Regions from separate parts of the Streptomyces sp. NPDC044064 genome, predicted to be linked through region 1. Evidence: riboswitches for the same ligand, from Rfam matches in the RefSeq annotation. Region 1 holds a riboswitch; the other holds the start of a gene.

Region 1 (3,342 bases):
AAGCAGTACACCAACGGCGCCACCCGCGGTGACTTCCAGGTCGGCTCCACCTTCAAGCCGTTCGTGTTCACCTCCGCGGTCCAGAACGGCTCGACCACCCAGGACGGCCAGACCATCACCCCGAACACCTACTACGACGGCACCAACAAGCGGCCCGTCCAGGGCTGGAGCGGCGGCCCCTACGCCCCCGAGAACGAGGACTCCAAGTCCTACGGCGACATCACCGTCCGCAAGGCCACCGACCTGTCGGTGAACTCCGTGTACGCGCAGATGGCCGTCGACGTCGGCCCGTCCAAGGTCAAGCAGACCGCCGTGGCCCTCGGCGTCCCCGCCGACACCAAGGACCTCCAGCCCTACCCGTCCATCGCCCTCGGCACCGCCACCGCCAGCGTCCTGGACATGGCGGAGTCGTACGCGACCCTCGCCAACCACGGCAAGCACGGCACGTACACGATGATCGAGAAGATCACCAAGGCCGGCACCGACGAGGTCACGCTCCCCGACAAGTCCGTCAAGCAGGCCGTCAGCCGCGAGGCCGCCGACACCACCACCTCCATCCTGCAGAGCGTGGTCCAGTCCGGCACCGCCACCGCCGCCCAGGCCGCCGGCCGCCCCGCCGCCGGCAAGACCGGCACCGCCGAGGAGGACACCGCCGCCTGGTTCGCGGGCTACACCCCCGACCTCGCCACCGTCGTCTCCGTCATGGGCCAGGACCCGGTCACCGCGGCCCACAAGCCGCTGTACGGCGCCATGGGCCTGCCGCGCATCAACGGCGGCGGCGCGCCCACCCAGATCTGGGCCCAGTTCACCAAGGACGCCCTCAAGGGCAAGCCGGCCACCGACTTCGACCTCCAGCTGCAGCAGGGCGCCGACGTCCAGGCACCCGGCACGCAGGCCCCGACCAACAGTGCCACCACCACCGGCGGCCAGGACACCGGCGGCGCCACCACCACCGGCGGCCACGACAACGGCGGCCCGACCGGCACCCCCACCAACGGCACCACCACCGGCGGCCAGGACACCGGCGGCCAGGACACCGGAGGCACCCCCGGCGGCGGCACCACCACGGACGGCGGCGGTACGACCACCACCGGCGGCGACACCACAGGGGGCGACACGGCCGGCGGCACCACGGCCGGTGACACGACCACCGGCGGAGGCACACCCGCCGGCGGCACGACCACCGGCGGCGGCACACCCGGTGGCACCACAGGCACCACCGGCGACGCCGGAGGCCAACCCTAGGAAGCGGCGTCAGTGACCGCTGGTCGCCTTCAGCCCCACGACGGCGACCAGCAGCAGACAGACGAAGAAGATCCGGGCGGCGGTGACCGGCTCACCCAGCACCACCATGCCGAGCACCGCCGCCCCGGCCGCCCCGATCCCCACCCACACGCCGTAGGCGGTACCGATCGGAAGCGACTTGGCGGCGTAGGACAGCAGCACCATGCTGGCGACGATCCCGGCACCGGTGAGCACACTGGGCACGACCCGCGTGAACCCGTCGGTGTACTTCATCCCGATCGACCAGCCGACCTCGAGCAGACCGGCCACGACAAGCAGCACCCAGGCCACGACAACACACCTCCGAGACGAACGGACGACTCTCTGCGGTGCGTCGTCTTTGCCTGCATCCCGGTACGGCGCGTCTCGTCGGGCTCCTTCGAACATAGCAAAGCAACGACAAAGGGGCTGGTGACAACCGTCACCAGCCCCTTCTCGGCTTCCGGCCAGAGATACTTCCGGCCAGAGATGCCTCTGATCAGAGATACAGGCCCGTGGAGTCCTCGCCGCCCTCGAACCGGTCGGCGGCCACCGCGTGCAGATCACGCTCCCGCATGAGCACGTACGCCACACCCCGCACCTCGACCTCGGCCCGGTCCTCCGGATCGAACAGAACCCGGTCACCGGGCTCCACGGTCCGTACGTTCTGACCCACCGCGACGACCTCCGCCCAGGCCAGCCGCCGCCCGACCGCCGCGGTCGCGGGAATCAGGATGCCGCCGCCCGACCGCCGCTCGCCCTCACCGGCGTCCTGCCGCACGAGAACCCGGTCGTGCAGCATCCGGATGGGCAGCTTGTCGTGCTGAGGGTTGCTGTGCTCGTTTCTGTTGGCGCTCACGCCTCGAACCTACCTGCCTCGGACGGACTCGTACGACCCCGGGCCACCCACTCGTCTCCGCCCTGGTCAGCGCTTACGCCGCCGCGAGCCCACCGCGAGCAGGCCCACGACCCCGACGACGACCAGCGCGACGGGCACGACCCGCTCGAGCCGCGGCGCGCCCTCCTCGTCCACGAACTGTGCCCGCACCTCACTCACCACCCGGTTGACCTGGACGTAGGCCCGCCCGACCGTGTGATCGATATTGGCGACGACCTTGGCCTTGGCGTCCGCGACGATCGTCTGCGGATGCACCCGCACCCCGATCTCGTCGAGCGTCTCGGCCAGCACGTCGCGACGGCGCTTGATGTCCGCCTCGATCTGCGCCGGGGTTCTGGTGTCCGACGTGTCCGCCACCGTACGGCCTCCGAAGTCTCCTGATGCTGTCCCGGACAGTCTGTCAGCTCCGGCCGCCACCGCGCCGCAACGCCCCCCGTTACGCTGGACCGATGAGCGAGCGACTCCAGCCCGGTGACGTGGCCCCCGCCTTCACCCTCCCCGACGCCGACGGCAACGAGGTGTCCCTGTCGGACCACAAGGGCCGCAAGGTCATCGTCTACTTCTACCCCGCGGCCCTGACTCCGGGCTGCACCAAGCAGGCCTGCGACTTCACGGACAACCTCGAGGTCCTGGCCTCCGCCGGCTACGACGTCATCGGTGTCTCCCCCGACAAGCCCGAGAAGCTGGCCAAGTTCCGCGAGAAGGAGTCCCTGAAGGTCACGCTGGTGGGCGACCCCGACAAGAAGGTCCTGGAGGCCTACGGCGCTTTCGGCGAGAAGAAGCTCTACGGCAAGACCGTCGTCGGCGTCATCCGCTCCACGGTGGTCGTCGACGAGGAGGGCAAGGTCGAACGAGCCCTCTACAACGTCAAGGCCACCGGCCACGTCGCCAAGATCATCAAGGACCTGGGGATCTGACTCCCCGCGGCACCCTTCTCGTGCCAGACGGCCCGCACCGGAATACCCCGGCGCGGGCCGTTCCCATTCCGTGCGTGACTGTCCGATAAACGGTTCGTTACTCCGTACGAGCTGCGAACGCGCAGCCGGGACGGAGGGGGCTCGATGGGGGCCAGTGCGTACAGCAAGGAGCGGCTGGAGGAGGCGGCTCGGGGGGCGCGGACGTTGTCGGAGGCGCTGGAGCGGCTGGGGGTGGATCCGAAGAGTTCGAAGCGGCGGTATGTG
Region 2 (3,342 bases), on a different contig from region 1:
GGCAACAAGGGAACGAGGAACCCCGTGCCCACCCAGGCGACGAACGCCACCAGCGGTCCCGGTATCCGCATTCCCCAGGGCCGTACGAGGGCGAGCGCCACGGCGATCCCGATGGCTGCCATGCCGATGGTCACCGTGTTGAGCGCGACCCACCCGGTCAGGCCGAACCCGTCTCCGACGGGCAGCAGCCCCGCCACCGACCCGACCACCCATGAGATCTTGATCAATGCGTAGGGCGCCATCACCAGAGCCGCCCCGTACGCCGCCGGCCGACCCACCCGGTCCAAACGGTCCACCCTGTCCAAACGGCCTACCCGGTTCACCCGGTCCATCGAAGGTCCCCCCTTTCTCCCCTTGGGTGCTCCACCCTCGTCGGCAGCCTCACGCGCCGCGTCACGCGCAGGTCGTATCCCTCTCCCCCGTCCGGCGGACACCGTCCTCCACCCATCACCCGGCCTCCGCCCATGACCCGGCCTCCGGAACATGCCGCCAAGCGGAGCAATCACCGGTGTGCCGGGACCCCGCACAGGAGGCTGGACCTCTTGCAGGGGTCGTGCGATCAGGAGTCCGGTGTGCGAAGGCCGCGTAAGCCGAACCGTCAGGCAAGCCGTCCACCGGCACGGCACGCCTCCCGGGCCGGTCTGGCAGCTCCGACGGCGTGCGCGTGCGGGAGCGCCGGGTGAGGCTCGGGCGTACCCGTCGGGAGCCGGAGGCCGGCATCGCCGTACGGACCCAACTGCCGGCGCCTCCGGCGTGGATGCGCTGGCTTCCTGCGCTGTTCGTCGTGGCCCTTCTGCTGATCGAACCCATCACGCCGGTGGACTGGCCGGTGAGCTTCGCGCTGATCACCGTGCCGCTGCTGGCCGCCTTCACCCAGGGGCCGCGCGCGGTCGCCGCCATCACGCTCTTCGCGGTGCTCCTCGAAGGGGTCCTGGCCGGTACCCCTTGCTGTGCGGGCCGGTCCGTCGGCTATCTGTGGGACCGCCACTACGTGGCCTCCTACATCTGCACGATCCTGGTGGGCGCGATCGCCACGGTCCTGGCTGCCCATCGGACCCGCCGTGAACGCACGCTCGCCGACGTGCGCTTCGTGGCCGAGATCGCGCAGCGCGTGCTGCTGCGACCGGTGCCGCACCGGATCGGCAACCTCCTCCTGGAGAGCCTCTACCTGTCCGCCGCCGCGGAGGCCCGTATCGGCGGCGACCTCTACGAGGCCGTCCCCACCCGGTACGGGGTCCGGCTGCTGATCGGCGACGTCCGCGGCAAGGGTCTGCTCGCGGTCGAGACCGCCGCGACCCTGCTGGGTGCGTTCCGCGAGGCGGCGCACGACGAACCCGATCTGCCCGCCCTGGCCGACCGCGTGGAGATCAGCATGGGCCGCAGGGCGACGCTGCTCGGCGGAAGCGAGGTGGGCGAACGGTTCGTCACCGCAGTCTTCGCCGAGATCCCGGCCGACGGTCATGTGGTCCGCATCGTCAACTGCGGTCATCCGCCGCCGCTCCTCATCCGCTCCGACGAGGTGCACGAACTGGACCGGGGACGGTCGGCACCGCCGTTGAACCTCGGTGTGCTGGTCGGAGAGCCGTACAACGTCGACGTCTACGACTTCCGGCCCGGTGAGCAGCTCTTCCTCTACACGGACGGCATCACGGAGACCCGCGATCCGCACGGCACCTTCTATCCCCTGTCCGAGCGTCTGCGCTCCTGGGGTCCCCTTCCGCCTCGGGAGCTTCTGGAACAGCTCCACCGCGACCTGATGGCCTACAGTCACGACCGCCTCCAGGACGACACCGCGGCGCTCACCGCCTGCCTGCTCGCCGACCAGCCGGCCGCGCCGCCTCCGCCGTCGGGCGGTGTGGAGGGAAGCGACGGGCCGCGGTGATGCCGTCTGCGGTCTCTACGGCACGCACGGCAGGACGTGCGGCTACGGCCACGGGCCCCGTCGGACACCGTGGTAGCGTCCCGTCGGAGGCTCTGACGTGCCTGCCCCGGACGAGATGTGCGCCGTACCCGGCCCGCCAAGACGACGCACGCGCGGAGGCATCGTGGATTCCGGCACGCACCTGATCGACTTCGGCAGCACCCCTCCCCAGGCACGTCCGCTGGACGTGCGGTGGATCCACGGGTCGCCCTCGGCCAAGCACAACACCGACCCGGACATCCAGGTCCACGCCTATGACGAGCACACGTTCATCCTGCGGCAGAACATGGCGGTGCACTACGAGGCGCCGTTCCTGTTCCTGCTCTGCGGCAACGAACGGGCAGTGCTGATCGACACCGGAGCCACCGGTTCCGCCGAGTTCTTCCCGCTGCGCCGGGTGGTCGACGGCCTTCTCGCGGACTGGCTCGCCCGGCACCCCCGCGACGGCTACCAACTGCTGGTGCTGCACACTCATGGGCACGGTGACCACGTCGCCGGTGACGGCCAGTTCACCGACCGCCCCGACACCACGGTGGTGGGCGCCGACCGCGCCGGCGCCTGGTCGTACTTCGGGTTCGACGTGGACCCGGACGCCGTCGCCCGCGTCGACCTGGGCGGCCGGGTGCTGGAGTGCCTGGCCACCCCGGGCCACCACGAGGCGGCCGTCACGTACTACGACCCGGCCACCGGCTTCCTGCTCACCGGCGACAGCGTGTACCCCGGGCGGCTCTACATCGAGGACGTCCCCGCCTTCGCCCGCAGCGTCGACCGTCTGATCGAGTTCGCCGGCCGCCGGCCGGTCACGCATGTGCTCGGCTGTCACATCGAGATGACCACCGAGCCGGGCGTGGACTACCCGGTCCGCATCACCTACCAGCCGGACGAGCCGCCGCTCCAGCTGACCCCGGCTCACCTCCGCAGGATCCGTGACGCGCTCACCGAACTCGACGCCGACCGCACCTGGCGCGCCTACTCCGACTTCGTCCTGTGCCCCCGCGCCTGAGCCCGGCGCGGAGGGCAGTGCCCCTCAGGCGGCCGTAGCCTCGTCACGTCCCCTCTGGTCGTGGTGGATCGGATCCTTCGTGCCGGTCAGGGGAACGCCCGTACCGCCACGTCCGGCGGCGACGATCTCCGCCACGATCGACAGGGCGGTCTCCTCCGGTGTACGGGCGCCGAGGTCGAGGCCGATCGGGGAGCGCAGCCGGGCCAACTCCCGCTCAGTGACGCCCTCTTCCCGCAGCCGCCGGTTTCGTTCCTCGTGGGTGCGGCGCGAGCCCATGGCACCGACGAACGCCACCGGCATCGCGAGGGCCGCCTGCAACAGCGGCACGTCGAACTTCGCGTCGTGGGTGAGCACGCACAGGACGGTACGGGCGTCGGTCGCGGTGCGCCGCAGATAGCGGTGCGGCCAGTCGACGACG

What was found. A riboswitch is a leader RNA that binds a small molecule or an ion and turns the genes downstream of it on or off. The one in region 1 is predicted to bind guanidine.
Region 2: linked by a shared signal. The riboswitch ahead of AC07DS_RS15755 (MBL fold metallo-hydrolase) and the one ahead of AC07DS_RS32140 (DMT family transporter) in region 1 are both predicted to bind guanidine.

Annotation. Positions count from the first base shown of each region.
Region 1 covers NZ_JBWKFN010000023.1:132,705-136,046, reverse strand. Annotated here, with positions in the region: gene AC07DS_RS32145 (transglycosylase domain-containing protein) at 1-1,245, shown strand, start outside; gene AC07DS_RS32140 (DMT family transporter) at 1,255-1,575, opposite strand; guanidine-III (ykkC-III) riboswitch at 1,613-1,683, opposite strand; gene AC07DS_RS32135 (GroES family chaperonin) at 1,763-2,065, opposite strand; gene AC07DS_RS32130 (DUF3618 domain-containing protein) at 2,189-2,518, opposite strand; gene bcp (thioredoxin-dependent thiol peroxidase) at 2,611-3,078, shown strand; gene AC07DS_RS32120 (HNH endonuclease signature motif containing protein) at 3,223-3,342, shown strand, end outside.
Region 2 covers NZ_JBWKFN010000008.1:210,927-214,268, forward strand. Annotated here, with positions in the region: gene AC07DS_RS15745 (hypothetical protein) at 1-296, opposite strand, end outside; gene AC07DS_RS15750 (PP2C family protein-serine/threonine phosphatase) at 680-1,882, shown strand; guanidine-III (ykkC-III) riboswitch at 1,966-2,033, shown strand; gene AC07DS_RS15755 (MBL fold metallo-hydrolase) at 2,046-2,924, shown strand; gene AC07DS_RS15760 (XdhC family protein) at 2,949-3,342, opposite strand, start outside.